One region of the Vibrio sp. 11986-1-5 genome, then DNA from elsewhere that is predicted to be linked to it. Evidence: predicted binding sites of a transcription regulator. Region 1 holds the regulator's gene; each other region holds the start of a gene.

Region 1 (7,708 bases):
CTGGCGTGATGTCGGAACGATAGAGTCTTATTGGTCTGCTCATATGGATTTATTGCAAAAAGATGCACCATTTTCTCTTTATAACCGCAGTTGGCCTTTACATACTCATTATCCACCGTTACCACCGGCGACCTTTGTCAATGAAGGCGAGAAAAAGGTTTGTATCACCGATAGTTTAATTTCGGCGGGAAGTTATATTCAAGGCGCAAAAATTTATAAATCCGTGCTAGGCTTTCGAACGAATATTGGTGCAGGCTCATGGATCAGTGAATCGATTATTCTCGGTGATGTTAAAATTGGTGCAGGTTGTACAATTAAGCGCACCATCATTGATAAAGATGTTGAGATTGCCCCAGGAACGGTGATTGGAGAAGATCTACAATTAGATAGGCAGCGCTTCCACGTCTCTGATGAAGGCATTGTGGTCATCGAAAAAGGAACGAAAGTTGGATTCTAATCTTGAAAAAATGAATATTTGGTTTGTTGTATCCGAAGCAGAAGGTTTAGTGAAGAGCGGTGGTTTAGCTGATGTCGCGAAAGCTTTACCAAAAGCATTACAGGAGTTAGGTCATCAGGTAGCCATTGTGCTACCTGCTTATCGTTCAATTCCAAATAAAATGGATTTTCCCGTTATACTTGAAACCGAGTTAACCCATTGGCCCCATACCCGCTATCAAGTTAGGCAAGGTGAGCTGGACGGCGTTGTGGTTTATCTGGTTGATTGTGACGCTTATTTTGACCGACCAGAAATGTATGCGGAACACAATCAAGCTTACGCAGATAATGGTGAACGTTTTGGCTTTTTCTCGGCGGCAAGCTTGGATATTTTGCCCAAGCTGAACATAAAACCCACCATCATTCATGCCAATGATTGGCACACGGGTTTAGTGCCGTTTTTATTAAAAACTCGCTATCGTGAAGATCCTTATTTTTTCGGGGTCAAGTCAGTACTGACCATTCATAATGCCATTTTCAAAGGTATTTTTTCTTATTACCAATTGGAAGTTATCCCTGAGTTAAATCTCTCTGGGATGGAGTTTCTACAGTACGGGAATGATCATGTTAGTATGCTACGCGCTGGTATCGCTTTTGCCGATAAGATCAATGCAGTGAGTCCTAACTATGCTTCTGAATTATTGACGCCGTTAGGTTCTCATGGATTAGTGGATGATTTTGTACGTCGAGCACGAGATTTACATGGTATTGTCAATGGATGCGATTATTCTGAATGGAGCCCTCTAACAGATCGGTATATTCCTCAGACTTATCATGCTGAGCGCCAATCACTGACTCTTGGAAAATCAGCCAGTAAATTGGCCTTACAACAAGAGTTAAATTTACCACAAGTCGCTACGCCTCTGTTTGGTATGGTTTGTCGTTTGACTCATCAAAAAGGGTTTCATTATTTATTGCCTATTCTTGAGTCGTTTTTACGCAATCAGGTACAAGTGGTGATCGTCGGTACTGGTGAACCGGAAATTGCGGCAGCATTACATAAAATGGCAGCACATCACCCTGATAGGTTAGGGTTCGTTGAGACTTACAGTAATCGTCTTGCCCATTTAGTCGAGGCTGGAGCGGATTTTTTCCTGATGCCTTCAGAGTTTGAAGCTTGTGGACTAAACCAAATCTACAGTATGGCTTATGGTACTTTACCTATTGTACGAGAGGTCGGCGGTTTAAAAGATACCGTACAAGATTATGATAAGTATCCGCAGCAAGCGACGGGATTTGGTTTTCAAGAGCCATCGCCTTCAGCATTATTGATCACAATGCAAAGAGCATTACTATTTTATCTACAGCAACCAGAAGAGATGCTCAATGTTCAAATACGAGCGATGAGCAAAGATTTTGGCTGGCGCGAGTCTGCCCTTGAATATATAAAAATGTATCGCTTAGCTATTTTTGACTAATGCGAGTAAAGGCTAGAAGTGCATACAAGTGCTTGGTGAGCGGATAGCCTATTATTCCTTTTCTGAATTATGTTCTTCTGTACCGATGGGGAGCGTTTCCTCATCGGTCTACTCACAATAGTTTTTTACAACTCAAAAACGATTTTTGACACTAAAATATGCTAATCTCTCAGTATCAATGATTTTGATTTTCTGTGGTATCCATGTCTCAATCTTTACTGTTCCATAAAGTCTATCCACACCCAACTAGCCGAGAATGGGTGGTGTTTGTGCATGGCGCTGGCGGAAGCTCATCTATTTGGTTTAAACAGATCAAAGCGTACAAACAGCATTTTAACTTGTTATTGATTGATTTACGCGGTCACGGAAAATCTCATCGTATTATCAAAGATCTGATTACTAATCGATATACTTTTAAAACGGTGACCATCGACGTCCTCAAAGTACTGGATCACTTGAAAATAGCTTCAGCTCATTTTGTCGGGATGTCTTTGGGCACGATCATCGTGCGTAATATTGCCGAATTATCTGCTCAGCGAGTTCGCTCTATGGTATTAGGTGGGGCGGTTACTCGCTTGAATATTCGTTCGCAACTATTAGTTAAGCTCGGTCATTTAAGTAAACATCTCATCCCCTATATGTGGTTATATCGTCTGTTTGCTTACATTGTGATGCCACAACGCAGTCAGAAAGAGTCTCGTCATTTGTTTGTTCGAGAAGCTAAAAAATTGTGTCAGCAAGAATTTAAACGTTGGTTTACGTTGACTGCCGAAGTGAATCCATTAATGCGTTATTTTAAAGATAGAGAATTGCCTATTCCGACGTTGTATTTAATGGGAGAGCGTGATTACATGTTTATTCGCCCAGTACGTGAAATGGTCGCCGCTCATCGGCAAAGTGAGCTGTTGGAGCTTCCAAACTGTGGGCATGTTTGTAATGTCGAACAACCGGAGTTGTTTAACCAGCTGTCGATTCAATTTATCCAGCGGCAAAGCACACCAACCACTTTATCTCATTCTGTGCTTTAATTTCTCCATTTGCTAATAGAAGAATACGATTGTGAGGCAGCTAGGTTTAGTTGCCCTAGTTTTATTATGTTGTTGATTTATAACGATAGCGATGGAAGGGGATGGCTTGCAGTTTTGTCCATTCAAGTCGTGTCAATGATACCGAAATGATGAATTTCAAACGGCTATAATATCTATCAGGGTAAGTGATTACGGATCAATATGCCCGCTACGCCTGACTGGCTAGCGGGCTAGGTATCTGAATTAGAATAGGCTTTTTTTCAGTTCTTCTCGGCGGCTTGGGGGGATAACCGACCAGTGTTTACCTTCAATTGCCCCTTCTAATGCCCACAATAGTTCTACACTGACATCCGATGAGTGACTTTGTCTAATTGCTTGATAAGCCGCAACAGAACCAGCTTGTTGTAACTGATCAACGGAGTGAATACCTGCTTTTTTAAGCATCCGTTCAGTCGCTAAGCGCAAGTTAGGCAGGTCTTTTAAGCGAGTGGGTTTCGTTTGCTCTTGTTGCTCTCGCTCAGCTTTTGCATGGCGTAATGCAGTGGTTGCTTCTTGCAAGATATAGTTTGGATTAAGCCAACAGGTATCAGGTAACGCAAAGTATTTAGTCACCACAGGAAAGCCCCGTTTTTTATAAACATAGGGCAGATAGCCTCTTGCGGAAAAAACTTTGACCGATTCATCGTCAGCTCGAAGATGCAGTTGATTATTGACAACTAAAGCGAACATGGTGTCATCGACAAAAATCCCGAAGCCACCAAACATTGAGCGCGACTTGACCTGGCCAAGCAGTTCGAATAGTCGCATTGAATCTTTTAATACGGGTTTATCCATGCTGTTATTCTCGGTGTATTAAGCAATTCGCCAGCAAAATCAGGTCCGAGAAAATAGCAAAAAGTCAAAAAGCATAATAGTAAGGGGAGTTGACTTCTTCTTTTGGCTATTTTGTCATCGGCAACCCCGCTACCTACCACTTTGGTTTAGGCCGGAGGCTTTGCGTCCCATCTTTTCAGATGGTTTGCCCTGTGCGTGACACGTTTCATTATTGACAAAATAGTATAACGTGGATGTATAAAATAAACAAATCATTGAATAAGTATCACACTCAGTCATCACTAGTATGCCTTTTATTTCATTGGTAGTGTGAATGGTTTGGGTATTAATAGCTCCAATCATAGCCTAGAGTTATGATTGGAGCTTGTGATTTATGATGGGGTAATGAAGTGCTTATCTATTAATTAGTGAGTTTTTTGACTGAATCACGCTCAACGATTTCTGGGTGCATTTCAAAAATACGTCTCTCATGTTCTTTATCTTTAATACGTTCTAACAATATTTCAAAGGCATTTTTACCTACACGGCGTTTAGGTTGGTGCACAGTGGTCAGTGGTGGAGAAAAATATTCAGCTAACTCAATATTGTCATAACCAATAACAGACATATCGTCTGGTACGCGTACGCCACGTTGCTGTAAACGGCTGATTAAGCCTAATGCCATGGTGTCATTAAAGCAAAACACCGCAGTAGGGCGTGTATCCATCGCAATGATTTTATCCGCGGCCAGAACGGCAGTATCGCATTCGAAGTTACCTTCTAAGATCCAATCTTCTTTAACGGTTAGGTTAGCTTCTGCCATGGCACGACGAAAACCGGCAATACGCTCCTGACAGGCGGCTTTAACAAAGTGACCGCTTAGACAAGCGATTTCAGTGTGCCCATTTTCGATCAAATATTTTGTAGCCAGATAACCCCCTTCTTCAGAGTTATCAATGATTTTATCCGCTTGTGACGTTTGTGGGCCCCAATCCATAATAACTTTAGGGATGGAGGGATGACTGTCTAACATCTCAAGTAACTCTTCCGTTAAATCGGAGCACATGACCAACATACCGTCGACCCGCTTTTCAGCAAGCATGCGAATATAATCACGCTGTTTCTCGTAGATACCACCAGTATTACAGAGAATGAGTGTGTAGCCTTGGCGGTAACAATAACTTTCAACCCCATCGATTACTTCAGAAAAAAATAAGTTGGTTGATTGAGTCACTAGCATACCGATTGTACGCGTTGTATTACATTTTAAGCTGCGTGCGACCGCGCTCGGTGCATAATTCAGCTGTTTAACAGCGTCCAAGACTTTTTCTTGGGTGGTTTCTGCCACAAAACGAGTTTTATTGATGACATGAGATACGGTTGTTGTTGATACGCCCGCTAGGCGTGCAACGTCTTTAATCGTAGCCATAAAATTATCCTGTCGATGACTGCTCGGTGTTGAGACAACTGGAGCAGTAGTTGTGTGCCCGAAAATGCAATCATCCTACTAGGGAGTGTGATAGACGAGAGGTTTGCCAAGGGTATTACCGGAGCTGCCCTTTATGCAAAGTCTCATGATTCGGGTATAGGCTAACGTCAGCCTAAAAGTAATAAAAACACAAAAACCGCTGTTAAATAGCGGCCTATTGGTTACATTTAATCTTGTTGATAACCAGCAAGATTCTAGACTGCAACGCAGTAACTCGCAATCAAATTCGGCCCATAATCCTTCCATTTAATGCTAAATAGGTACAATGTTTATCAAGTTGTGCACACCACCACTTTTCGACTGATAACGAGAAAATCAGTTACCCTCTATCATAGGTTTTGATTCAGGCAACTTAGGTTCATGAGTGACCCAGTCGCGCATCGTTTGCCAAATGAGCCCCATGGTTTCATACCAATATCGTTCAGTTTGCTCTAAATAGAGCGCTCTTGGGGTATATTTATCCCAAGCTTGGCTGATATTAGTTTGAGCTAGATAATTGGTTGGTGCTGGGATTGGGTTTAGCCCAGCAGATTGAAACTCATTGATTGCTCGGGTCATGTGACTGGCCGAAGTGACCAGAACTAAAGTGCGCTGCTGAACAAAAGCCGCTGCTTGTCTCGCTTCTTCCCACGTATCTTGCGCGGTTTCAAGCAAAATAATGTCCGATTTAGCAACACCAAGCGCCAGCGCAACTTTAGCCAACATACGTGCATGGCTAATTTCACTACCTCCTGTATAGCCGGACAAGATAAGTTTTGAACCGGGATACATTCGCATGACACGAATACCTTCCGTCAGACGCATTAAAGCGGCTCGAGTGAGTTCTGAGGTTGGTGGAATGCTATCATCAACGACATGACCATTACCTAGTACCATTACGTAATCGATAGTACCTTCAACTGGTAAAAAAGCGCTGTACTGACGCTCCAAAGGCATCAATAACTGACTGGAGATTGGTTGAAAAGAAATGGCGAATAAACTGGACAAAGAAAACAATACTACTAGGCAACCAGTTTTACGCTTAGCGGTAAACATAATCAGCATTAAGCCGATAAAACCAATCAACAGCAGCGCTGGTAATGGCATCAGTAGAGAAGAAACGATTTTTTTCAGCTCAAACATAGATTAAATAGTCCGAAAAAACAGCACTTGATAATAAAATCAGCGAAAGGTCCTTTATTCCTGCCATTCCTATGACAGAATAGCAGCACGATTTATTATCATAACTCAAGCTACTGTGACTGAAGATCGCAATTTCGACGATATTGCCCACAAATTTGCAAAAAATATTTACGGCTCTGACAAAGGCGAGATTCGTCAAGTCATTGTTTGGGATGATCTCACGCAAATTTTGACCCATTTTAACGGCCAAACAACACCACTGCATGTTTTGGATGCGGGCGGTGGCCTTGCGCAAATGTCGCAAAAACTCGCGAGGCTTGGTCATCAGATTACATTATGTGATCTTTCGCAAGAGATGCTCGATTTGGCCAAACAAGAAGTGACTGGCCAAGGGTTATTAGAGAGGTTTCGCTTTGTGCATTCCTCGGTACAAGCTGTGCAGCAACACTTGACGGAGCCCGTTGATATCATTTTATTTCATGCAGTGATGGAATGGTTGACCGATCCCCAAGAGGCTTTACAGCAGTTATTAACACTGGTACGTCCCGGCGGTATTGTCTCGGTGATGTTTTACAACCAACATGGCTTAGTTTATAAAAATGCGGTATGTGGCAATATTCCACATATTTTAAATGGCATGCCACATCGTAAACGATTTAAATTACAGCCACAAAAAGGGCTGATCCCCGCTGATGTATATCAGTGGATTGAACATGCTGGATATCAAATCATGGGTAAGTCAGGTATTCGCTGCTTTAGTGACTATATCGGCAATATGGCCAATATGGGCGAGTTTGAGTTTGCAGACCTGTTGGCATTAGAGCAACAATTTTGCCGCCAAGAGCCTTATCTATCTTTAGGACGCTACATCCATGTTTGGGCTAGGAAACAACCACAGGAAGAACAATGAGTGATATGACTCACAATGCGACTGAACAACCGATTGATGAACTCGTCAGTTGGGTGAAGCAGCACGATTTTTCTTTGAACTTACCTGCTGAACGGCTGGCGTTTTTAATAGCGATTGCTGTATTGAGCCATGAAAAATTCGATGAAGAATTAGGTGAAGGAGAATTGCATGATGCATTTGCAATTGTTAGCCGCCTATTTACTGAAACGGGTGAAGTCTCTGCATTTCGGGCTAATAATGCTATTAATGAACTGGTTAAACAGCGTTTGCTCAGTCGTTTTACTAGTGAGGTTACCGATGGCGCAAGTATTTATCGCTTATCTCCCTTAGCGATTGGCATTACCGATTATTATGTTCGTCATCGTCAATTCTCGAAATTAAAACTCTCTATTCAACTCTCTTTGTTAGCAGATGAAATGGCTAAAGCGGTTAA
Region 2 (7,708 bases), on a different contig from region 1:
CGGTTATCAGCAGTAGAGCCTATCCCTCCGCTGATTAATGATTGCGTTATAAAAAAATGGCCCGCACAGCGGGCCATTTTATCTACTATGACAAAGTATTAAGCGTAAACCGGTAAGCGTTGACAAATCGCTAACACTTTCTGTTTAGTCGCTTCAATAACCGCTTGATCGTTGGCGTTATCTAATACGTCACACATCCAGTTTGCCAAATCTTGTGCATCTTGCTCAGTAAATCCACGACGTGTGATCGCTGGTGTTCCAATACGAATACCCGAGGTTACAAATGGGCTACGAGGATCGTTAGGTACCGAGTTTTTATTCACGGTGATATTCGCTGCACCCAGTGCGGCATCGGCTTCTTTACCAGTAATCCCTTTATCAATCAGATCAACTAAAAACAGGTGATTTTCAGTGCTGTTAGAAACAATCTTGTAACCGCGTTCTTGGAATTGAGCCACCATCGCTTTGGCATTTTTTACCACGCGAGCTTGGTACTCTTTAAACTCAGGCTCCATTGCTTCTTTAAATGCTACCGCTTTCGCCGCAATAACATGCATTAATGGCCCACCTTGGCCACCCGGGAAAACCGCCGAGTTAAGCTTTTTGTACATCTCTTCGCCCGCATTGGACAAAATCAAACCGCCACGAGGGCCAGCTAACGTTTTATGCGTCGTCGTGGTCACCACATGCGCATAAGGGAGCGGAGTTGGATAAACTCCCGCCGCAATCAAACCAGCAACGTGCGCCATATCGACAAAAAAGTAAGCGTCAACTTTATCGGCAATCTCACGCATCCGTTTCCAATCAACGATTTGTGAATAAGCCGAGAAACCACCAATAATCATCTTCGGCTTGTGCTCAAGAGCTAATGCTTCCATCTCTTCGTAATTGATCTTACCGCTTTCATCAATACCGTATGGGATAACATTATAGTGTTTACCCGAAAAGTTAACTGGAGAGCCATGAGTTAAATGACCACCATGAGCGAGACTCATGCCTAATACGGTATCGCCTGGGTTAAGTAACGCCATATAAACGGCACTGTTAGCCTGAGAACCAGAGTGAGGCTGAACGTTAGCGTACTCACAACCAAATAGCTGACAAGCACGGTCAATAGCTAATGCTTCGGCTTTATCAACGTATTCACAACCGCCGTAATAACGTTTACCTGGGTAACCTTCAGCGTATTTGTTGGTGAGCTGAGAGCCTTGTGCTTCCATAACCCGTGAGCTAGTGTAGTTTTCTGAAGCAATAAGCTCGATGTGTTCTTCTTGACGAAGCGTTTCTTCTTGGATTGCTGCGAATAACTCCGCATCGTAATCAGCGATATTCATATCACGCTTAAGCATCTGTATCTCCTGACTCAGATTTATCTGAAATTAGCTATCCCCAAACGACTTAGTATCTTTTGGGCATAAAAACCACACAATGACCCAACGCAAACGTTTTCGTCACCCTAACGGCGCGCATTCTACCTAATTTAACGTGTCTCATAAAGCGTAAATTACATAAAATATCATGCAGTTTTTTCATCATGACTAACGATAATAGTCCGCTGAACGTGAACCTATCGCTTAAGTGTCAATGTTACGCTTTACAGCCTGTAAAACGCTCATGACATAGATCTACCTTAATTTCTGCCTGTATGCTACCGAAAATCGCCACTTTTCATTACTATAGCGCGCAACTATTCCCTCTAATCCGATTGATCTTTTGAGCTGTAGCAATGGATAAACACACCCACAAAGAAGATATAATCGCCATGCTGACTGGAACGTTCTTAGTCGCGCAAGGCGTGTTTTTTCTCCAAGCTGGAGAACTACTGACTGGCGGAACTGCTGGATTAGCACTGCTGATGACCCACTTTTTGCCTTGGTCATTTGGCTGGCTGTATTTTATGGCTAATAGTCCATTTTATTTATTAGCTTGGCGTCGTTTCGGCGGTCGATTTGCTATCAATAGCGCGTTATGCGGGGCATTAGTCTCGATTTTTACTGATCATTTGGCCATGTTCATTACCCTCAGCGAAATAGATCCATTTTATTGCGCACTGGCGGGCGGACTATTAATGGGCCTTGGCATGCTGATTCTTTTTCGTCATCGCGCGAGTTTAGGCGGTTTTAATGTCCTCTGTTTAGCGATACAAGATAGGTATGCAATACCTGCAGGCCATGTACAGATGGTGATCGACGGATTAATACTGAGTGCTTCTTTGTTCTTTATCAGTCCAAGTACGGTGTTGTTGTCTATTTTTGGGGCGATTATCTTGAATCTAGTGCTGAGTATGAATCATAAGCCTACTCGCTATAACGTTACTTATCAGCCTTAAATCTAAGTGCTAGCCATGAAAAACGCCTTAAGCCAATATCGGTTTAAGGCGTTTTTTTATACGCAAATCGAAACAGCGTTCGTCATTGACTAATGGGTCGCGCGTGATTTCACATCATGACTGATCGCTTTATCCAGTTCAGCCGCCACGTGCCCCGGTGAACGCGTCGTTTGTGAAATCAATCGATACATCGCTGGAATAACAAATAATGTCACCAATGACGCAAACGCCATCCCAAAGAAAATCACGGTCCCTACCGAGACTCGACTTTCATAGCCCGCCCCTGTCGATAAAATCAGGGGTATCGCTCCAGCCAATGTGGTGAACGCCGTCATCAGAATCGGCCGTAGACGTCGCGCAGAAGCATCAATAATGGCTTTCTCGAATTCATAACCTCGATCGCGCAACTGGTTGGCAAATTCAACAATCAGAATACCATTTTTCGTCACCATACCGATCAGCATGATCATCCCTATTTGGCTATAAATGTTCATCCCCTGCCCCATGACAAATAGCCCGACAAATCCACCGAACACCCCCATAGGCACAGTAAACATCACCACTAACGGATTAATAAAGCTTTCAAATTGCGCCGCCAAGACCAAATAGGCGACTAGCAAAGCTAATGCAAAGACAATCGCAACGCTGGATTGATTTTCCCGAAAATCTTTTGACTCCCCAGAGTAACTGACGGTGATGTCACTCGGTAATATCTCTTGAGCTGTCTTATCCAAAAAGTCGAGTGCTTGGCCTAAGGTATACCCCTCGGCAAGGTTAGCCGTCATAGTGATCGCTTTTTGCTTATTGTAGCGCGCTAAACGAATCGAGGATGCAACCTCCTCAATATGGGTCAAGGTGTCTAAGGTCACTAGCTCCCCTGATGCTGTTCGCAAATAGATCTGACTCAAATCCGAAGCGTTATTGAAGCGATTTTCGTCACCACGTAAATACACATCGTATTCTTCCCCTCGCTCGACAAAGGTTGTCACCTTTTGTCCACCGAGCATCACTTCTAAGGTATTGGAAATCTCTTGCACACTGATACCGAGTTCAGCGGCACGCTGACGATCAACCGAAACAACCAGTTCTGGCGTTTTCTCTGAATAGTTACTGTCAACACCAGTCATCATCTGTGATTCTGTTGCACGCTGTTTAAGTACTTCAGTCCATTGTTGTAGCTCTTCATAATCGGAGCCGCCAAGAACAAACTGCACCGGTTCACTAGACCCGCCTCGAAACCCCGGCATAAATGGGAACACACGCACATCAGGAATCCCCGCCAACGCTTGTCGTATATGATTCAAGGCTTGTTGAGCGGTGATATCGCGCTCATTCCAATCATCCAGAATCATAATCACAAAACCCGTTTGATCCCCAGCGTTACCACCAAACGCTGGCGACTGGATACTGAAAGACTTTAAAAAACCTTGACCGAGTAATGGCATTAATCGTGACTCGACCAAATCCATATTGGCTGCCATGCGGTTATAACTGGTCGCATCAGCACCACGCACAAAGGCAAAAATCACGCCGCGATCTTCGGAAGGGGTTAACTGAGCGGGAACCTGTTGATTAAGCGCATAGCTGCCCCCGACACAAGCCATAATCACTAACGGTGCGGCCCACTTTATCCGTAAAGCCAATTGTAAAGCACGGCGATAATTAGCTTCTAATCGAGCAAACAATTTATCGACCAAGCGATTAAAACGGTTTGGTTTAACATTGGCGCGTAAAATTTTGCTGCTCAACACTGGCGTCAGGGTTAAAGCAATTAAGGAAGAGAAAATCACGGACATTGCTAGCAGCACCGAAAATTCAGTGAAGAGTAGCCCTACCATGCCATCCATAAACGAGATCGGTAAAAAAACCATCACTAAAACCAGTGTGGTAGCAATCACCGCAAACCCAACTTCCTGCGCCCCTTTATAAGCGGCCAGTAAGGGTTTATCTCCCTGCTCAATATGATGATAGATATTCTCCATCACCACAATGGCATCATCAACGACCAATCCAATAGCTAAAATTAACGCCATTAACGTGATCAAATTAATCGAAAAACCAAAATAATAGGCGGCAATCAGCGAAGATATCAATGAAACTGGTACAGTCACTGCAGGGATTAAAGTAGCACGAGCTTGACCAATAAAAATATACAGTACCAGTACCACCAACCCGCCAGTAATAAACAGCGTGCTATAAACTTCTTCAATCGAACGCTCGATAAACACCGTTGAGTCGTAATCAATCGCTAATCGAGTTCCTTCGGGCAAAAACTGTTGGACACGATCAACCTCTTGATGAATTCGAGCGGCAACTTCCAACGGGTTAGCATCAGATTGAGGAATTATCCCCATGCTGACATTGACCACCCCATCACTTTTAAAGGTCGAGTTTTCATTTTCTGCACCAATAAAGACGTCCGCTACGTCGCGTAAATAGATCGGCGTATTGTCACTGGCTTGTTTAATCACTAGTGACTGAAAATCCTCTTCGCTTTGATAGCTTCTCGCCGTACGTACTGACATGACTGTAGAATCATTACGAACTTGTCCCCCAGGGCTTTCAATGTTTTCTCGCCGCAATGCATTAGTAATATCGGTGGTGGTGATACCGCGTCCGGCCATTTGTTCTGGATTAAGACGAACGTACATGACTTTATATAAGCCGCCAGAAATATCCACCGAGCTAACGCCACTGATCAAGCTAAACCTATCAACTAAAACCCGATCGATATAATCGGTAAGCTGAGTACGATCCATATTGGATGAGCTTAAGTTAATGTATACCGAGGCTTCACCCGAACCATTATTCTTAAACACTTGTGGATCGTCCGCTTGCTCTGGTAGTGATCGTTTTGCTCGCGCAACAGCATCACGAATATCGCTCACGCCTTCATTCAAATCGTAACCAAGCTTAAAGGTGACAGTAATCCGTGACATGCCATTACGAGTAGTTGAACTAATTTCATCTATACCACTGATCCCGGCCAATTGGTCTTCAAGTACTGAAGTGATTTGACTTTCAATAATGGTCGCAGAAGCACCGCTGTATCGCGTCGAAATTGATACGACAGGGCTTTCAATATCCGGCATTTCACGTACAGACAGTTTAGAAAAAGAAACCAAACCAAAAACACACAATAATAAACTTAATACCACCGCCGCAATGGGGCGTTTTACTGAAATATCTGATAACAACATTATTGTGCGCCTTTCTTAACCGGTTGACCGTCAGCAGTAACTTCCCTCACGCTTAGCCCATCACGCATATTGACAATCCCTTGAACCACAATGCGTTGACCGATCTCTAAGCCTCGTTCAATCACCACTTGATTGTCGATTCGAGTGCCCAATAGCACTTCCGTCCGAGTCACCCGACTATCATCACCAACCACATAAACATAACGTTTGGTGCCTGAATACTCTAAAGCTTGTACTGGAATGATCGGAGCTGAGATAGGCGGAAAGTCGAGTCGAGCAGAGATAAGCATCCCTGGTTTAAGACGTTGCTGAGGATTTTTAAACGCTATCCGTACGCGTAAATTCAATGTTTCAGGATTAATACGCGAATCGATCGCAACGACTGTACCGGTGAAGACTTGATCAGGCCAAGCCGTGGTTTGCGCCGATACGGTCATCCCGCGTGAGAGACTCGATAAATAACGCTCCGGCACATGTAAATCTAAACGCATCACCGATAGGTCATCTAATGTCATGAGCTCATTACCGATACTCACTAATTGACCACGATTAAAATCAATGAAGCCAATGGTGCCATCAAACGGTGCTGTAATACGAAAATCAGCCAACTGAGCTTGCGCAGCAGCCAGCCTTGCTTGAGCAATATCAACACTGGAGCGTTGAGCATCTAACTCCGTTTGAGTAATCGCATTGCGTTGCACCAAACGCTCATATTCCGCGAGTTTACGTTGTTCATCACGCAGATAGGCTTGTGCTTCGCTGACGGCAGCTTGGGCTTTAGCATCGTGTAACGTCATCAGCAATTGATCTTTTTTAACCAACTGATTGCTGTTAACCATGATGCCATCGATTCGTCCGGCCGCCTCGGCCGAAATACTTATCGATTGATCAGCGACTAATTTACCAATCAACGATAAACGTTGAGAAATTTGATGAACTTGTACCGACTCAATCACCACAGGCGTCGCCATGGTGGCAGAAGCCATAGTCGAAAAAGTCGGTAATGAGAGGAATAACAAAGCAACAAGTAACGATATTTTTTTCATGATTAGGTTCAGATAATAAGTCACTGATTCCATTGTAACCGTTTCTAAGAACAATAAACGTCAAGTAACGTAAAGATAGCTTTAAAAAGGTAAGTTAAACCATCTAAATAGCCACTAAGAATAAGGCCGCCAACACTCGCCATTGATGAATGAACGACGATAAACCTTAATATCTATAATGTTCTGCCCAAAAAGCCAGCATTCAATTCAAAATCAGCAAAAAAGGGTTTACAGTAAGGCCGAGTTTGATAATATGCGCTCCGCAGCTGAGCGATGCGTTGGGAAAACGTCACTCTAGCATCGGATTAACCTTTGGTTATCCGTAAAACCCTGGAGGGGTTCCCGAGTGGCCAAAGGGAGCAGACTGTAAATCTGCCGGCTCCGCCTTCGATGGTTCGAATCCGTCCCCCTCCACCATATTCTCTCGTAAGAGAAACCCTTGATTGATGCGTTGGGAAAACGTCAGTTGAGTCACGCGATAACTGATTGGTTATCCGTAAAACCCCTTGGAGGGGTTCCCGAGTGGCCAAAGGGAGCAGACTGTAAATCTGCCGGCTCCGCCTTCGATGGTTCGAATCCGTCCCCCTCCACCATATTCTCTCGTAAGAGAAACCCTTGATTGATGCGTTGGGAAAACGTCAGTTGAGTGACGCGATAACTGATTGGTTATCCGTAAACCCCTTGGAGGGGTTCCCGAGTGGCCAAAGGGAGCAGACTGTAAATCTGCCGGCTCCGCCTTCGATGGTTCGAATCCGTCCCCCTCCACCATATTAAAAAGCCTGCTCAGTGAGCAGGCTTTTTTTCATAGTCAATCAATCCGACATCCCCTAACAGATAAACCTTCAGATAATAAAAAAGGCTTCACGTTATTAAACGTAAAGCCAAATATTGAATCTTAACTAGAGACTCAATCAGGATTGTTGCTCTATGAGAATTACTCGCGTTTCGTAGGGACGGAGAACTTGGTGTGCTAACACCGATTGCTGCTCAATACCGGCATAGTTACCTAATAGATAACGAGCCTTATCTAAAGCTAACTTTTCGGGTAACACCCACTCTTCTTCTTGATCATAGTAGTTATTGATACACAACAGGATTTGCTGATCATCTTGACGTTGATAAGCAAAAATTGC
Region 3 (7,708 bases), on a different contig from region 1:
CAGGAAGGGCATTAGAAATCCCCCCCGCCCCAACATCATGAATAAAGGCAATCGGGTTAGCGTCCCCCATTTGCCAACAGCGGTCGATAACCTCTTGGCAGCGACGTTCCATTTCCGGATTTTCACGTTGTACAGAAGCAAAATCCAAATCTTCTGCTGATTGACCCGATGCCATAGAGGATGCCGCACCACCACCAAGTCCAATATTCATCGCTGGGCCACCCAGCACAATTAACTGCGCACCAACAGGGATCACTTTTTTCTGCACATGATCTGCGCGAATATTGCCCATCCCACCAGCGATCATAATCGGTTTATGGTAACCACGAACCTCTTGTCCCGCATGTGAGATCACTTGCTCTTCATAGGTTCGGAAATAGCCCAATAAGTTAGGACGACCAAACTCATTATTAAACGCCGCGCCGCCTAGCGGGCCTTCGAGCATAATGTCTAACGCGGTGACAATCCGACTTGGCTTACCAAAATCACTTTCCCACGGTTGAACAAACCCAGGAATACGTAGGTTAGATACACTAAAACCAACCAATCCAGCCTTCGGTTTACCACCGATGCCTGTTGCGCCTTCATCACGGATCTCACCGCCCGACCCCGTTGCCGCACCCGGCCATGGTGAAATAGCCGTTGGGTGGTTATGCGTTTCGACTTTCATCAAGATATGGGCATCTTCATGATGATAAGTGTATTGACGAGAATCGGGATCAGGGAAGAAACGACCAACTTTAGACCCCGTCATAACGGCAGCGTTATCTTTATAAGCAGAAAGGACGTGATCAGGGGTAACTTCAAAGGTATTTTTGATCATCTTGAACAGCGACTTTGGTTGTTCTACACCATCAATGGTCCAATCGGCATTAAAGATTTTATGGCGACAATGTTCAGAGTTAGCTTGCGCAAACATCATTAGTTCAATGTCATTCGGGTTACGACCTAAACGAGTAAAACTCTCGACTAAATAGTCAATTTCATCTTCGGCTAATGCCAAACCAAGGGAAACGTTTGCTTGTTCAAGCGCAGAGCGGCCGCCAGTGAGGATATCAACTTGTGACAACGGTGCTGGTTCAGCGACAGTAAACAAGGCTCTCGCCGACTCTAAATCACTGAATACCACTTCCATCATCCGATCATGAAGTAAGTGACTTAGTTCAGTTTTTTGAGCCTCAGTCAGTGGGCTCTGACTATCAATATAATAAGCCGTGCCACGCTCTAAGCGCTTAATTTTGCCTAAACCACAATTGTGAGCAATGTCAGTGGCTTTAGAAGACCAAGGAGAGATGGTGCCTGGACGTGGCGTAACTAACAACAGTAGACCTTGTGGCTGGTGCTCTTGAATTGTTGGGCCGTAAGTGAGTAATTGTTGCAATTTACTCTGTTCTGCGCTGTCGAGTTGAGCATTAAGATCAGCAAAATGCATAAACTCAGCGTAGATACCAGTGATTGGTAGGTTTTGTTGACGACACGTTTCGAGCAGTTTTTGAATCCGAAATTCAGAAAGCGCTGGGGAGCCACGCAAAATTCTCATGAGCTTAGGTCTCTATATACAAGTGATTAAGATGAAATTGGGATAAGTTCATTAGATAACAAATGGTTATCTATGAATGGATAAACAAATACCAATGTCGACTCATTACTGCGAGGGCATTATAGAGGATTTCTTTTTGTGACGTAACACCAAAAGCAACCGTTTGCGCCATTTTTTCGTATATTTTGCACTAGCCCTCATTCGGCCGTCGACAAGGCTGATCAATAAGTCTAGAGAAATAAGAATGTTAAGTTCCTATTCTAGAGCGATGGTGTATAAGCTTTGCCTTCAACACCTCAGGTTTGGTATAAAGACATAACCAGATGTAAGAGATCACCAATCAATGACCCCATTTTCTTTCACGTTTTTCTATCGCGCGCTATGGCTAGCATTAACCATGCTCGTTCTCAACGGCTGCCAAATTGACTCTGAGCCACAAAGCGAGCTAGAAAAAATCCGTGAGAGAGGCGTGCTGCGTGTCGGCACGTTAAATAATCAACTGTCCTATTTTATCGGACCTGATGGTCCTGCTGGCCTTGATTACGAATTAGCAAGAGAGTTTGCTCGTGAGCTGGGAGTACGGTTAGAAATGAAACCCGCCTACCGTACATCGAGTCTCTTTCCTGCTTTAAAAAATGGCGAGATAGATATTATTGCCGCAGGGTTAAGCCAATCTGAACAACGCTTAAAAGAGTACCGCGCAGGACCTGCTTACTATTATGTATCACAACAGGTGGTATACAAGCCGGGCCAATGGCGACCTCGTAATATTAGTCAGTTAATCGCCAGACAAGATGAACTGTTGGCGGAGCATGATCAGCAACCTATTTTTAAAATCGTCAACGATTCTCATTTTACTACGACATTAGCCAGCGTTGCCGAGCGTTATCCTGACTTTCAATACGAGATTGATAATAATAGTGATGTGAGTGAGCTATTAAAACAGGTCTCTAAAGGTGAACTGCTGTTTACGATGGCGGACTCAGTAGAAATCTCACTCTCACAGCGTATTTATCCAGATATCGCAATGGCTTTTGAAATGACCGAGGACCAGCCGATTTCTTGGTTTATGCGGCGTTCTGATGATGAAAGTTTATATGCGTTAATGATAGAATTTTTCGGTAATCTCAAACAATCCGGAGGTTTGGCCTCTTTAGAAGAAAAATACATCGGCCACATTGGTAACTTTGATTATGTGGATACTCGCGCCTTTATTCGCGCGTTGGAAACACGCTTACCTAAATGGGCGCCGCTGTTTCAAAAATATTCAGAAGAATTTGATTGGCGTTTAATTGCTGCGGTGGCTTATCAGGAGTCACACTGGAATCCGATTGCTCGCTCGCCAACTGGCGTTCGCGGCATGATGATGCTCACCTTACCAACGGCGCGCAGTGTTGGAGTAACTAATCGACTCGATGCAGAACAATCGATTCAAGGTGGCGTCGAATATCTACGCAGAATGGTCGCACGGATTCCAGACAGTATTCCACAACATGAAAAAATCTGGTTTGCATTGGCTTCCTATAATATTGGCTATGGGCATATGATGGATGCTCGTCGTCTTACTCGCCAACAAGGTGGATCGCCAGATTCATGGGTTGATGTCAAAGATCGCTTACCTCTTTTGCGTCAGCAACGCTATTTCTCTCAGACGCGTTATGGCTATGCTCGTGGAGATGAAGCTCGCGCTTATGTGGAAAACATCCGTCGCTATTACCAAAGCATCATCGGCCATATGGATCCACATCATAGTAGTGATACCGATCTTGGGATTGATGATTTGTTAGTGATTACTATCGGTCCAGAAGACGTTGTGGATGAGAGTGATGAGAACAACGCAGATAACGAATAAATAACCATTAGCGAGCACCGATTTTTCCATCATCTACCCAACAAAATTTGCTGCTCGCTAATAAAATCTCTTGATTTTTATATCTAAAAACCATAAATATCTAGTGTGAAATTTAACGGTAATAAAGTATTGATACACTTTATCCCTACCTTGCTATACCCAAACGACTTGAAGTTGTAGGTAGGCGGCAAGTGAGTGAATCCCCATGAGCATAGGCAAACGATGTGATTGGGGTAAACGAACGTAGCCAACACCGCTGCTTTAAATAGGAAGGGGATAAATGCTTAATCTAGCACAGGTGAGGATCGTTAGGCCCTTATCTGATTACTTTGTGTCACATCAACCTGATGAAAAAAGACTGAGGTAATCTACCCTAACCACTTCAAGTCATAGCATCCATGAAAAAAGTCGATCCACATGGCTGCCACTTACAGTGGGAAGGGTTCGGTAAGTTTGATTATTTTTATAATAATAGGAGGGTGTTTATGTTGAAGCGAAAACGTCAATCAAAACTCCTGAACAAAGCAGTATCAGCCAATCGCCGCCGCCGTATGCTGGCAAACACAAAGAAGAAAGTGCTCGCTCGTCATCGTGCGTTCGTGCAACTGATAGACTGATCAGAGACCAGCAAACATCTACTCTATAAAGACTGAATCAAGTGGTAGATGTTTGCCCATATCCTTCTTAGCCACCGAGTTCATTACCATTCTTGATCTTACCTTTATTTTTGTTGTTCTTTTTGAGCTTTTATTTCTTGTCGCCGACGCTTAAAAAAAGCTTGCAGTTGCACCCGACATTCATCAGCTAATAGGCCTTTTTCAACCACCGCGTAATGATAAGCCGCTTGGCTAGCAAATAAATTCAGTACCGTTCCTGCGGCTCCGGCTTTGAGATCCGGCGCACCATAAACAATACGTGCCACTCGGCTATGGAGCAAAGCACCTGCACACATTGGACACGGTTCTAAGGTGACATACAAGGTGGTATCTAATAAACGATAGTTTTGCAAAGCTTGCCCGGCTTGACGCAGCACTTGGATCTCAGCATGAGCCGTTGCATCATGTTCACCAATCGAGCGATTCCAACCCTCAGCGATCACTTGACCATCTTTGACTAATACCGCCCCGACGGGTACCTCGCCTTCCGCTTCGGCCTTCGCTGCAAGCGCTATCGCTCGGCGCATAAAGTCTTCATCTTGTTGGGAAAACAAGGAGGAACTGTCGTTCATAAATGCCTCTTTATACCAATAATAATACCCAAACTATTTAGCCTTGCGGTAAGTAAGCCGCTATCGCTCTCATCAAATAGAAAAGGGATAGAAAGTATATCGTTAACCGCTTTATCCGGTAAGCTTAAAGCGATAAATGCTGAGTTAGATGGTCAACCAACAAACGAACCTTGGTTGATAAGTGGCGATTTTGTGGATACAGCGCCCATACCCCCTCGCGATCATCTTGAAAAGTTGCCAACACTTCGATCAACTTTCCTTGTGCGAGGTGTTCAGTGACATAGTAATCGGGTAATTGCGCCAGCCCCATCCCCTTCAACGCAGCATCAAGCAGCACCATGCCACTACTGCAGCGAATTCGACCACTCACTTTGATGCTTCTTGATTGCTTATTTTCCTTAAATCGCCAATGATCGTGGGTACCAATCAAACAAGAGTGACGCGTTAATTCAGATAAAGCATAGGGAGTACCATATTGTGCTAAATAGGCCTGACTGGCACAAACGTGTAAACGACGCTCACTGAGTTTACGAGCGATAAAGCTGGAATCCTCCAATTGCCCTAACCGTATCGCTAAATCAATACCTTGATCGATCAAATCCAACTTCTGGTTAGTTAATACCAACTCCAAATCAAGCTGCGGATAAAGTAATAAAAAGTTATGCAATAGTGGCGCTATTTTTTGCTCACCATACGTCACCGGAGCCGTCACTTTAATTTTGCCACTTGGGGTATGTTGGATCTGCGTTATCGCTTGCTCAGCCTGAAGCAAACCATCAACCAACACTTTACATTGTTGGTAATACAGCATGCCCGCTTCCGTCAAAGATACTTTGCGTGTGGTTCTGAGCAAAAGTTTTATGCCTAATCTCTCCTCAAGCTGTAATACTCGTCGACTGATATTTGCCACGGAGGTGTGTAAGCGCTCAGCCGCTTGAGTAAAACTCCCCATCTCAGCGACGGCCACAAACTCATTAACCCCTTCCCAACTTGCCATAGCACCTCATTATTACTTAATTGTAAAAGTCATTCTTATTTTCAGCCGATTATAGCAATAAAATAACGCACTATACTGACCTTGTTATAGCCGCAGGGCTTCCCTAACTAAGTTCGTGGTGAGCACTGAAATGAATCGATCACGAATCTTCATCGCAAGGAATACGATTATGTCACAAGATAAATTTATCAAATCACGCGCCGCCATTGCTTGGGGCCCGAATCAACCACTGAGCATCGAAGAAGTCGACGTAATGCTGCCTCGTAAAGGCGAAGTATTGGTACGAATTGTTGCCACTGGTGTTTGTCATACTGATGCTTTTACTCTTTCTGGTGAAGATCCAGAAGGGGTTTTCCCGACCATTCTTGGTCATGAAGGGGGTGGAATTGTCGAAATGGTTGGTGAAGGCGTGACCAGTGTGGCAGTCGGTGATCACGTGATCCCACTCTATACTGCGGAATGTGGTGAATGTAAATTTTGTACTTCAGGCAAAACTAACCTCTGCCAAGCGGTACGCGCGACACAAGGTAAAGGATTGATGCCAGATGGCACCACTCGCTTTTATAAAGATGGGCAGCCGATTTACCACTATATGGGCTGCTCTACTTTTTCTGAATACACCGTACTGCCTGAAATATCGCTTGCCAAAGTCAATAAACAAGCACCATTAGAAGAAGTGTGTTTACTCGGCTGCGGTGTAACAACCGGTATGGGCGCGGTCTTAAATACCGCTAAAGTTCAACAAGGGGATACGGTTGCAATTTTTGGCCTTGGCGGCATTGGGTTATCTGCGATTATTGGCGCACGAATGGCAGGAGCCAGTCGAATCATTGGTATTGATATTAATGAGAAAAAGTTTGCTTTAGCGCAACAACTAGGCGCGACCGATTGCATTAATCCGCAACTGTTTTCCAAACCGATCCAAGAAGTGATCGTCGAAATGACTGATGGCGGCGTTGATTTCTCATTTGAGTGTATTGGTAATGTCAATGTCATGCGTCAAGCTTTAGAGTGCTGCCATAAAGGTTGGGGAGAATCAGTGATCATTGGCGTGGCGGGTGCAGGGCAAGAAATCACAACACGTCCATTTCAGTTAGTGACAGGTCGAGTGTGGCGAGGCAGTGCATTTGGCGGCGTAAAAGGACGCTCACAATTACCGGCTATCGTCGAACAATACTTGGCCGGAGAGTTCGGTTTACAAGAGTTTATTACTCATACCATGCCATTAGATAAGATCAACGAGGCTTTTGAATTAATGCATTCAGGAGAAAGTATTCGTTCCGTGGTGCATTTTAACTCTCAACCGTCCGCTTAATCTTAGCCGTCGCCATTCCGTTGGCGACGTTAAGTCATCGCTAATTAGGAGCCGTATTCATGAGCCTTACCCCTATCAGTCAATCCAAAGTATTTTCTGGTTGGCATAAACAGTATCAACATACCTCATCGGTACTAAATTGTGAGATGCGTTTTGCGATTTACCTGCCGCCACAAGCTTCACCTCAAACTCCGGTTCCGGTGTTGTACTGGCTTTCTGGGCTAACGTGCAGTGATGAAAACTTTATGCAAAAAGCCGCTGCTTTTCGTAAAGCAGCTGAACTTGGTATTGCAATTGTCGCGGCAGACACCAGCCCACGAGGCGAATCCGTCGCTGATGATCCACAAGGTGCTTACGATTTAGGGCTAGGGGCTGGGTTTTACGTTAATGCAACTCAAGCACCGTGGAAAGAGCATTATCAAATGTACAGCTATATTGTTGATGAACTCCCGGCATTGATTGAGCAACATTTTCCGGTGAATCAACGTCGATCTATTGCAGGACATAGCATGGGAGGGCATGGTGCTTTAACCATCGGCATTAAAAATCCACAGCGCTATTGCTCTATTTCGGCATTGAGTCCGATTTGTCATCCCAGTGATTGTCCTTGGGGACAAAAAGCGTTTCGGCATTATCTTGGTGAGGATCAAGCGGCGTGGCAAGAGTATGATGCGGTAGAGTTGCTTAAACATCAAAGCACTGCATTGCCTATCTTAGTGGATCAAGGGGAAGCGGATCCCTTCCTACAAGAGCAATTAAAACCTGAGACTTTACAA
Region 4 (7,708 bases), on a different contig from region 1:
TCGTGCTGAGTCAGTACGCAGCTTCTTATTGTCGCAAGGTGTCGCTCCGGGACGCGCTATTGCGCGAGGCAATGGTTCTCGCTTCCCAATTTGTACTAACAGTACCGTGGAAGGTCGTGCTTGTAACCGCAGGGTAGACATTCAAATTTTGCCGCTAAAATAAACCTTCAACAAGGCAAGTTGAGTGAACAAGAGTATACTTAAAAGGCCTATCATTGGGCCTTTTTCTTATTACTGGCGATGCTGTTACTCCAACTTCAACTCATTAGGACACGCTAAGCATGCACCTTTTATCACCCTGGTTACTGCTGTTCTTCACCTTGGTGTGTTCATCACCTCTTGTCGCACAAACCAACGAAGTTCGCCAACAAGCTCGTTTAGGTAATCCTGAAGCACAATTTCAATTAGCATTAAGTTATCAACAAACGCAGCAGCCAGATCAAGCCTACTACTGGTTTCTACAAGCAGCGGAGCGCGGCTATCAACCCGCTATGACATCGCTAGCCGACGCTTATTTACAAGGGCTAGGCCACCCTGTTGATTCAACTCAGGCCCTACTTTGGTATACAAAATCAGCCACCTTAGGTGATGCTGAAGCCGCTTTAGCGATTGGGCGTTTATATCAGCAAGGAGAATATATTCCGCAATCCTTGATCATGGCGGAAATTTGGTATCACAGTATTGCCGATCGTCATCCGTTAGGTGAACAGCGCTACAATGAGCTATTACAACAACGATTCAATCAACGCCGAGCCAATCAATTAATTGCCTTACAAAATCTCGAAATACAAGCGCAACAGGACGATTTAAGGAACGAGGACGAAGATAAGGCGTTACAAGAACGCCAGACTCAAGATCATACGATGTCGTTGATGAGCGATTTTTTATTCGTTTTAATTGGCCTATTGTTAATTATGGGCATCTTGTCTCTCTACCGTTCAATCAAAACCAAACAACAGCATCAAGCTGAACAATTGAATCTGGAGCAAAAAGAGCAACTTCAACAACAAGCCGCCGTCATTAAACAACAAAAACGTCAACTTGATAAACTCTATCAAGAGTTTAAAAAACAACAACAGCAGCAAACCCATCATCAACACGATCAGACTTTTTCTTTGGCCTGTGCGTTACTCGGTTTCCACCCTCATCGATTACCCGATGAAAAAACCATCAAACAGCGCTATAAGCAGTTGAGTAAGATCTATCATCCCGATCTGCAAGGCAGCGAAGAAGAGATGAAACGCCTGAACGGCGCAATAAAAATCATTACTCAAAAGTTAAACAAAGGTTAGTATTTATAACAACCATATCGCAACCCCTTCTAAATAAATCACTAAGCAAACGATTAGCATCGCAAACTCAGTAACAGATACTTAACTTAATTACTAAGCATGTGCGATAATCTGCACAGATTAAACACCAAACAGAATAAGGTGGCAAAAGTGATGTTTACTGTGAGCGGTGTGTGCGATTGGTGCAAACTGTCAAACCAATTAACCAAGCATGAATATATTGATGGTAAAGCGCATTATTCTTGTCCAAATTGTCATGATCTGGCAAAAATGGACGTCAGATTATTCAACCTTGATGAACTTGCCTTCCGTGAACGACAAATACACCAAGCGTCCTAATCCTAAAGCGCCATCAGGGCGCTTTTTTGTTCCATAACATTTTGCTTGTTCTCTCTCCTCCTTTCATAAACTGCCAATTTGATCACAAATTCACATCTTTGGCTTACTCTCTCGTTCAAAAAACAACCGCTTATTTATCAATCATCTAGGATAAAAGTCCTAGCTAAATACCAATAATGGACAAAAAACAAACACAATTATTGCTTGATCAATATCCATACCCAGATTACTGTGTATTCATACAGCATGTATATGAGGACAGTATTATGCTTAACACGACCTTCCATTATTCAGATACTATTTATGACTCTTGCTCGGTCAATCGCCACTGCGTGCCACAACTCAATCATCCTATATTATCTCGTTTGGCGCAGTTATCCGAACAACGCCAATGGATTCTCTATACAGCACAATGTCCACGTCCTCGCTATCAACAATTAAGTATGCACCGGATTCAGTGTCATAAAATTATTCATATGAAGGCTTCACACTCCGACTCTGAAATAGACACAGTGATCAAAGCCATTAAATCGGGTAATGCCAGTGCCATTGTTGCCTCGGCAAATATCGATAAAGTTAATCAGCGTCGTTTACAACAGATGGCAAAGCTGCACCAGTGTGAAGTTTTTTTCCTGAATGAAACCTCACCGATCTTCCATTAGTCACCATACTTAAAACAGACACAGAGTTTATCGATACCCTATCAAAGCAAACGTTTGCTTTTTATCTGGCGACAGAAAATAGTTCTGGTATGATGCGTGCAATAAACAAGACCCAATGTTCGGTTTGCAGACCAAAGGGTCTTTCTTGTCAACGCTGTTTAATCCAGATAGGAATGTTTCATGAGCCTTGCTGATCAAGTTCTTGCCGTCAATGACGACCTCCCCATTCGTACTCACCAGCCTGTACACAGCGGTAAAGTCCGCTCGGTTTACTGGCTCACTGAACAAGACAGCCAGCGATTGATCCAAGAAAAAGGTTATCCGATTGCCAAAGATGCGCCACTGGCGATTATGGTGATCAGTGACCGTATCTCTGCTTTCGATTGTATTTGGCATGCCGAAGGAGGATTAAAAGGCGTTCCAGGTAAAGGCGCTGCGCTCAATGCTATTTCTAACCATTGGTTTAGCCTTTTCAAACAACAAGGGTTAGCCGATAGTCACATCGTCGATATTCCCCATCCTTTAGTATGGATTGTACAAAAAGCCAAACCGATTAAAATCGAAGCGATCTGCCGCCAATACATCACTGGTTCGATGTGGCGTGCTTACGCTAAAGGTGAACGCGAATTTTGTGGCATTACCCTTCCTGATGGATTGAAAAAAGATAGCCGACTCCCTGAACTTTTGATCACGCCATCAACCAAAGGCATTTTAACTGGGATCCCTGGTGTTCCTGAAGCCGATGACGTTAACATCACTCGACACGACATCGAACAGAATTTTACTGCATTTAACTTCACCACCCCTGCTGATATCGACCTTTACGAAACACTGCTTAAGCAAGGTTTTAACGTTATTAATGAAGCACTAAAAAATATCGGACAACTGTTTGTCGATACCAAGTTTGAGTTTGGTTATGTGAAAGATGCCAACGGACAAGAAAAACTGATTTATATGGATGAAGTCGGCACGCCTGATTCTTCACGTATTTGGGATGCTAAATATTATCAGCAAGGACAAATTGTCGAAAATTCAAAAGAAGATTTCCGTCAATTCTTACTTAGTTACTTCCCCGACCCAGATATTTTACTCAACAAAGAACGCATGGTAGAACGCGAAGCGTTGGCAAAAAATAACGCACTTCCAGTAGAAGCGTTGATGGATATTTCACGCACGTATTTAAGTATTGCAGAAAAAATTGTTGGGCACCCCATCAAACTGAGCAGCAACCCAAAACAAGAGATCATTGCTATATTACGTGAACACTATGATTTAATTGTTTAATCTCATTTTATCTGCACTCATCATCGAATTGATGAGTGCAGATAATGATAGAAAGGTTAAATCGTAGGTGAAGATGGGGTAATGGTCACCAAAAATTCATCCCCTTGAACAGGCTGCAGTACAACCTCAGCACTTTTCTCGATCAACGATACCTGAGCTGGTTCCAATGCATAAGGCATGATCAGTTTGAGCTCTTCTATCCCTTCTGATTTTGCTAACTTGAGCAATGCGATGAGATTGGCTTCATCACTTCTACGGCTAGATAAGGTACTGAACGCCAAATCCCATAACCGCTCTTCGTGGGTTTTACTCTGTTTAACCGTATCTTGCCAGACGGTACCAAAGATGGGAGCAAAAGAGGCTAATATTTCAGAAAAATTCCATCGTTTCGTACACGATGCGCCTAAAAAGCTCGCATAATCAAACACGACAGAAACTCGTTGTGATTGTTGCATGTTTACCTCAATGTAAAAATCTATCCTAGCGCGCTTACTATTATGCAGGAATACTTATATAGCAATACGATATATAAAAACAATCTTTTATGCGAAGCATTCCCACCTAACTGGAATATAAACCACCAATCTTTTAACAAGATACAAACAACCTTAACCCACTATGTTTCTTCTTCGTATTTATCACGTCAACAGAAGGTTACTAATCAAAAGTGGTCGAAGGTGACCGATTTAAACTTCAATTGAGTCTATAATGAAAATAATCACTTAAAGGTAAAGGCTTATCTATTTACAACTTAGCTGATAAGCCGCTATCATTTTTAACCATCTGTTCCCACCTACCCTACATAGGCACCAAATGAATAACGATAAACGTCCGCTTTATATTCCTTACGCTGGTCCAGCGCTACTTAGCACCCCTTTATTGAACAAAGGCAGTGCCTTTAGTGCCGAAGAGCGTGCATCTTTTAACTTGGAAGGCTTACTTCCAGAATCAACAGAAACGATTCAAGAACAAGTCGTTCGCGCCTACCAACAATATTGCAGCTTTGAAAGTGATATGGATAAGCATATTTATCTGCGCAATATTCAAGACACAAACGAAACCCTCTTCTACCGTTTAGTGCAAAATCATATCTCTGAGATGATGCCAATCATTTACACTCCAACGGTTGGCGCCGCCTGCGAAAACTTCTCCAATATTTATCGCCGTGGCCGTGGGCTATTTATCTCTTACGCTAACCGAGATCGTATCGACGATCTGCTTAATAACGCGGCAAACCATAACGTTAAAGTGATCGTGGTGACCGATGGTGAGCGTATTCTTGGCCTTGGCGACCAAGGGATTGGGGGTATGGGCATTCCAATCGGTAAATTATCACTTTACACGGCTTGTGGCGGAATCAGCCCAGCCTATACCTTACCTATCGTATTGGATGTCGGTACCAATAATCCACAACGCTTAGCAGACCCGATGTACATGGGCTGGCGTCATCCTCGGATCACCGGAGCCGAATACGATAACTTTGTCGAAGATTTTATCCAAGCGGTACAACATCGTTGGCCAGATGCTTTGATTCAATTTGAAGATTTTGCGCAAAAAAATGCCATGCCACTGCTGGAACGCTACAAAAATCGCATTTGCTGCTTTAATGATGATATTCAAGGCACCGCGGCGGTCACCGTAGGTTCGCTACTGGCGGCGTGTAAAGCGGCTGGTAGCCAATTATCACAACAACGGATTACCTTCTTAGGTGCAGGCTCCGCTGGCTGTGGTATTGCCGAAGCGATTATTGCCCAGATGGTCTCAGAAGGGATCTCTGATGCTCAAGCTCGTTCACAAGTTTACATGGTCGATCGTTGGGGTCTATTAGAAGAAGGGATGCCGAATCTGCTTGATTTCCAACAGCGTCTGGTACAGAAAAAAGACAATACTCAAGATTGGACTTCTGAAGGCAATGGTTACTCATTGGTCGATGTAGTACGTCATGCCAAACCAACAGTATTGGTGGGTGTTTCCGGTGCTCCGGGTCTGTTCAGTGAGGAAGTGATCAAAGAAATGCATGCGCATTGCCCTCGACCGATTATTTTTCCTCTCTCTAATCCGACGAGTCGAGTTGAAGCGACGCCTGCCGATATTATTCACTGGACCAATGGTGAAGCATTAGTCGCCACTGGTAGCCCGTTTGCTCCCGTCATCCATGATGATAAGACGTACGCGATTGCCCAGTGTAATAACAGCTATATCTTCCCCGGGATTGGCTTAGGCGTACTCGCCGTAGGAGCGAAACGAGTGACCGATGAGATGTTAATGGAATCGAGCCGAGCCTTATCACTCTGTTCACCATTGGCGATTAATGGTCACGGGCCGCTTCTTCCTCCGCTAGAATCGATTCATTCTGTCTCGAAGAAAATTGCCTTTGCTGTTGCTAAAAAAGCGATAGAACAAGGTGTTGCGTTAGAAATTACGGATGAAGCTTTGGACGTTGCCATTGAACAGCATTTCTGGCAACCTGCTTATCGTCGTTACAAACGTACCGCTTTTTAATCCGTCCCGTTGAACAAAGCGTTAATAGGAGCTGTTAATGTTTGCGCTGTTTTGTCGTGCAACGTTAGCAGCTTCGAGGCTTTAATCACTAGAGTACCGATATGATGAGTTTTTTGGCCCCAGCCGGTCAGTATCTAGCCCCCTATCTCGCTGAAATCTCGATGGCGCTGATCGCCTGCTGGTTGGTGATGCTGGGTGGAGAAGTTAATGCCTTACTACGCCGCCTGATGCGTAACCAGCATTTTATTATCCGCACTTTAGTCTTTATTATCGTCAATGCGTTTGGCTATGGTTTACTGATTGTCAAAGCCAGCCCTTACTTAACTCGCACACTGGCCAACTTAGAGCGAGGCATGATGTTTAGTATCATCATGATCAGTTTTATTGTGATAGGTTTATGGGCACAAAAAAACCGACAAATTTAATGATTCGCCGACTGAAAACGCTTTTACGTTGGTTTCTTCGCGGCGTGGCTTTGCTGATACTGCTTGTCTTAATTGCAGTGACCGTCATTTTTTCCATTGACCGCTGGGTAAGCTGGCAGACACAACAATATATTATTAGTGATATCAATAAATTACCCAAGTTTGATGTCGCTGTTGTCTTAGGAACCAGCAAATACCTTGGCAGAACCTTAAACGATTATTATCTACACCGTATTGAGGCGGCAGTTGAGCTCTATCAACTCGACAAGACTGACTATTTTCTACTGAGTGGCGATAACGCTCATCGATCTTATAACGAACCTTGGACGATGAAGCGTGATTTACTCAAAGCGGGTGTGCCCGATGAGCAGATCTATCTCGATTATGCTGGCTTTCGTACTTTAGATTCGATTGTCCGAGCGAAACGCATCTTTGATACCGACGATTTCTTGATTGTCACTCAACGTTTCCATTGTGAACGCGCGCTCTTTATCGCTCAACATCACGACATTAATGCCACCTGTTTAGCGGTGCCGGGTCCTAAAAATCATCTGGGGTATAAAGTACGTTTACGTGAAGTCTTCGCGAGAAGTAAAGCCGTTTTAGATCTCTATTTACTCGATACGCAACCGAGATTCCTCGGCCCAAAAGAACCTATCCTGTCTGAATCTCGTGATAGTGGTACACTAAGCGAGAACACTGTAGATGAGTCTGATTGGACTCAATAATAAACCTATAATTCCAAACCCAAACGACCGAAAACACATCGTTAATAACCTAAGCTCTGGCTTACGGATCTCAATAATCCGTTGATTAACTTGGTCATAAATAACGTAAGTGTCGGTCAGTAAGGGATAACAACACACAAAAGAGCGATGTCATGTCTTTAACTATACGCGGCGTATTACAAAAAATGCGTGCTCAACATCATCAAACGGTTCATTACCAACTTCCCGTTGGCGAGCATTTGGTCAACCTTAATCCGCTGATCGGCAAAACGCTGACACTTCATCATACGGGTAATATTTTTTGCCATTCATGCGGCAAAAAGACCAAAAAAAGTTACTCTCAAGGTCATTGCTTTGTATGCATGAAGAAGCTTGCTAGTTGCGATATGTGCATCATGAAACCAGAGACCTGCCATTTTGAACAAGGCACCTGCCGTGAACCTGAATGGGCACAAACTCACTGTATGGTCGATCAC

Evidence for each region. The regulator PurR, encoded in region 1, represses purine synthesis genes. The targets are predictions, from matches to a motif close to TNANGNAAACGTTTNCNTNA.
Region 2: a site for PurR is predicted at 1,435-1,454, ahead of glyA (serine hydroxymethyltransferase). Genes of this name have one in related genera too.
Region 3: a site for PurR is predicted at 1,692-1,711, ahead of purL (phosphoribosylformylglycinamidine synthase). Genes of this name have one in related genera too.
Region 4: a site for PurR is predicted at 2,336-2,355, ahead of AACS00_RS06325 (phosphoribosylaminoimidazolesuccinocarboxamide synthase). Genes of this name have one in related genera too.

Annotation. Positions count from the first base shown of each region.
Region 1 covers NZ_CAWNVW010000011.1:516,188-523,895, forward strand. Annotated here, with positions in the region: gene glgC (glucose-1-phosphate adenylyltransferase) at 1-457, shown strand, start outside; gene glgA (glycogen synthase GlgA) at 411-1,913, shown strand; gene AACS00_RS05330 (alpha/beta fold hydrolase) at 2,117-2,941, shown strand; gene AACS00_RS05335 (TfoX/Sxy family DNA transformation protein) at 3,185-3,775, opposite strand; cyclic di-GMP riboswitch class I at 3,892-3,974, opposite strand; gene purR (HTH-type transcriptional repressor PurR) at 4,176-5,183, opposite strand; gene elyC (envelope biogenesis factor ElyC) at 5,559-6,365, opposite strand; gene cmoM (tRNA uridine 5-oxyacetic acid(34) methyltransferase CmoM) at 6,481-7,275, shown strand; gene mukF (chromosome partition protein MukF) at 7,272-7,708, shown strand, end outside.
Region 2 covers NZ_CAWNVW010000001.1:34,556-42,263, forward strand. Annotated here, with positions in the region: gene glyA (serine hydroxymethyltransferase) at 99-1,349, opposite strand; gene AACS00_RS00170 (YitT family protein) at 1,727-2,329, shown strand; gene vexH (vibriobactin export RND transporter permease subunit VexH) at 2,419-5,529, opposite strand; gene AACS00_RS00180 (efflux RND transporter periplasmic adaptor subunit) at 5,529-6,575, opposite strand; tRNA gene AACS00_RS00185 (tRNA-Tyr) at 6,908-6,992, shown strand; tRNA gene AACS00_RS00190 (tRNA-Tyr) at 7,084-7,168, shown strand; tRNA gene AACS00_RS00195 (tRNA-Tyr) at 7,259-7,343, shown strand; gene treC (alpha,alpha-phosphotrehalase) at 7,487-7,708, opposite strand, start outside.
Region 3 covers NZ_CAWNVW010000001.1:82,152-89,859, forward strand. Annotated here, with positions in the region: gene purL (phosphoribosylformylglycinamidine synthase) at 1-1,540, opposite strand, end outside; gene mltF (membrane-bound lytic murein transglycosylase MltF) at 1,884-3,392, shown strand; gene AACS00_RS00410 (hypothetical protein) at 3,878-4,009, shown strand; gene tadA (tRNA adenosine(34) deaminase TadA) at 4,114-4,620, opposite strand; gene AACS00_RS00420 (LysR family transcriptional regulator) at 4,745-5,617, opposite strand; gene AACS00_RS00425 (S-(hydroxymethyl)glutathione dehydrogenase/class III alcohol dehydrogenase) at 5,787-6,932, shown strand; gene fghA (S-formylglutathione hydrolase) at 6,992-7,708, shown strand, end outside.
Region 4 covers NZ_CAWNVW010000022.1:91,285-98,992, reverse strand. Annotated here, with positions in the region: gene AACS00_RS06345 (OmpA family protein) at 1-163, shown strand, start outside; gene AACS00_RS06340 (J domain-containing protein) at 282-1,292, shown strand; gene AACS00_RS06335 (hypothetical protein) at 1,446-1,631, shown strand; gene AACS00_RS06330 (SulA-like leucine-rich domain-containing protein) at 1,898-2,293, shown strand; gene AACS00_RS06325 (phosphoribosylaminoimidazolesuccinocarboxamide synthase) at 2,474-3,577, shown strand; gene AACS00_RS06320 (transporter) at 3,634-4,032, opposite strand; gene AACS00_RS06315 (NAD-dependent malic enzyme) at 4,391-6,079, shown strand; gene AACS00_RS06310 (DUF3392 domain-containing protein) at 6,181-6,504, shown strand; gene AACS00_RS06305 (SanA/YdcF family protein) at 6,477-7,232, shown strand; gene AACS00_RS06300 (DUF2797 domain-containing protein) at 7,385-7,708, shown strand, end outside.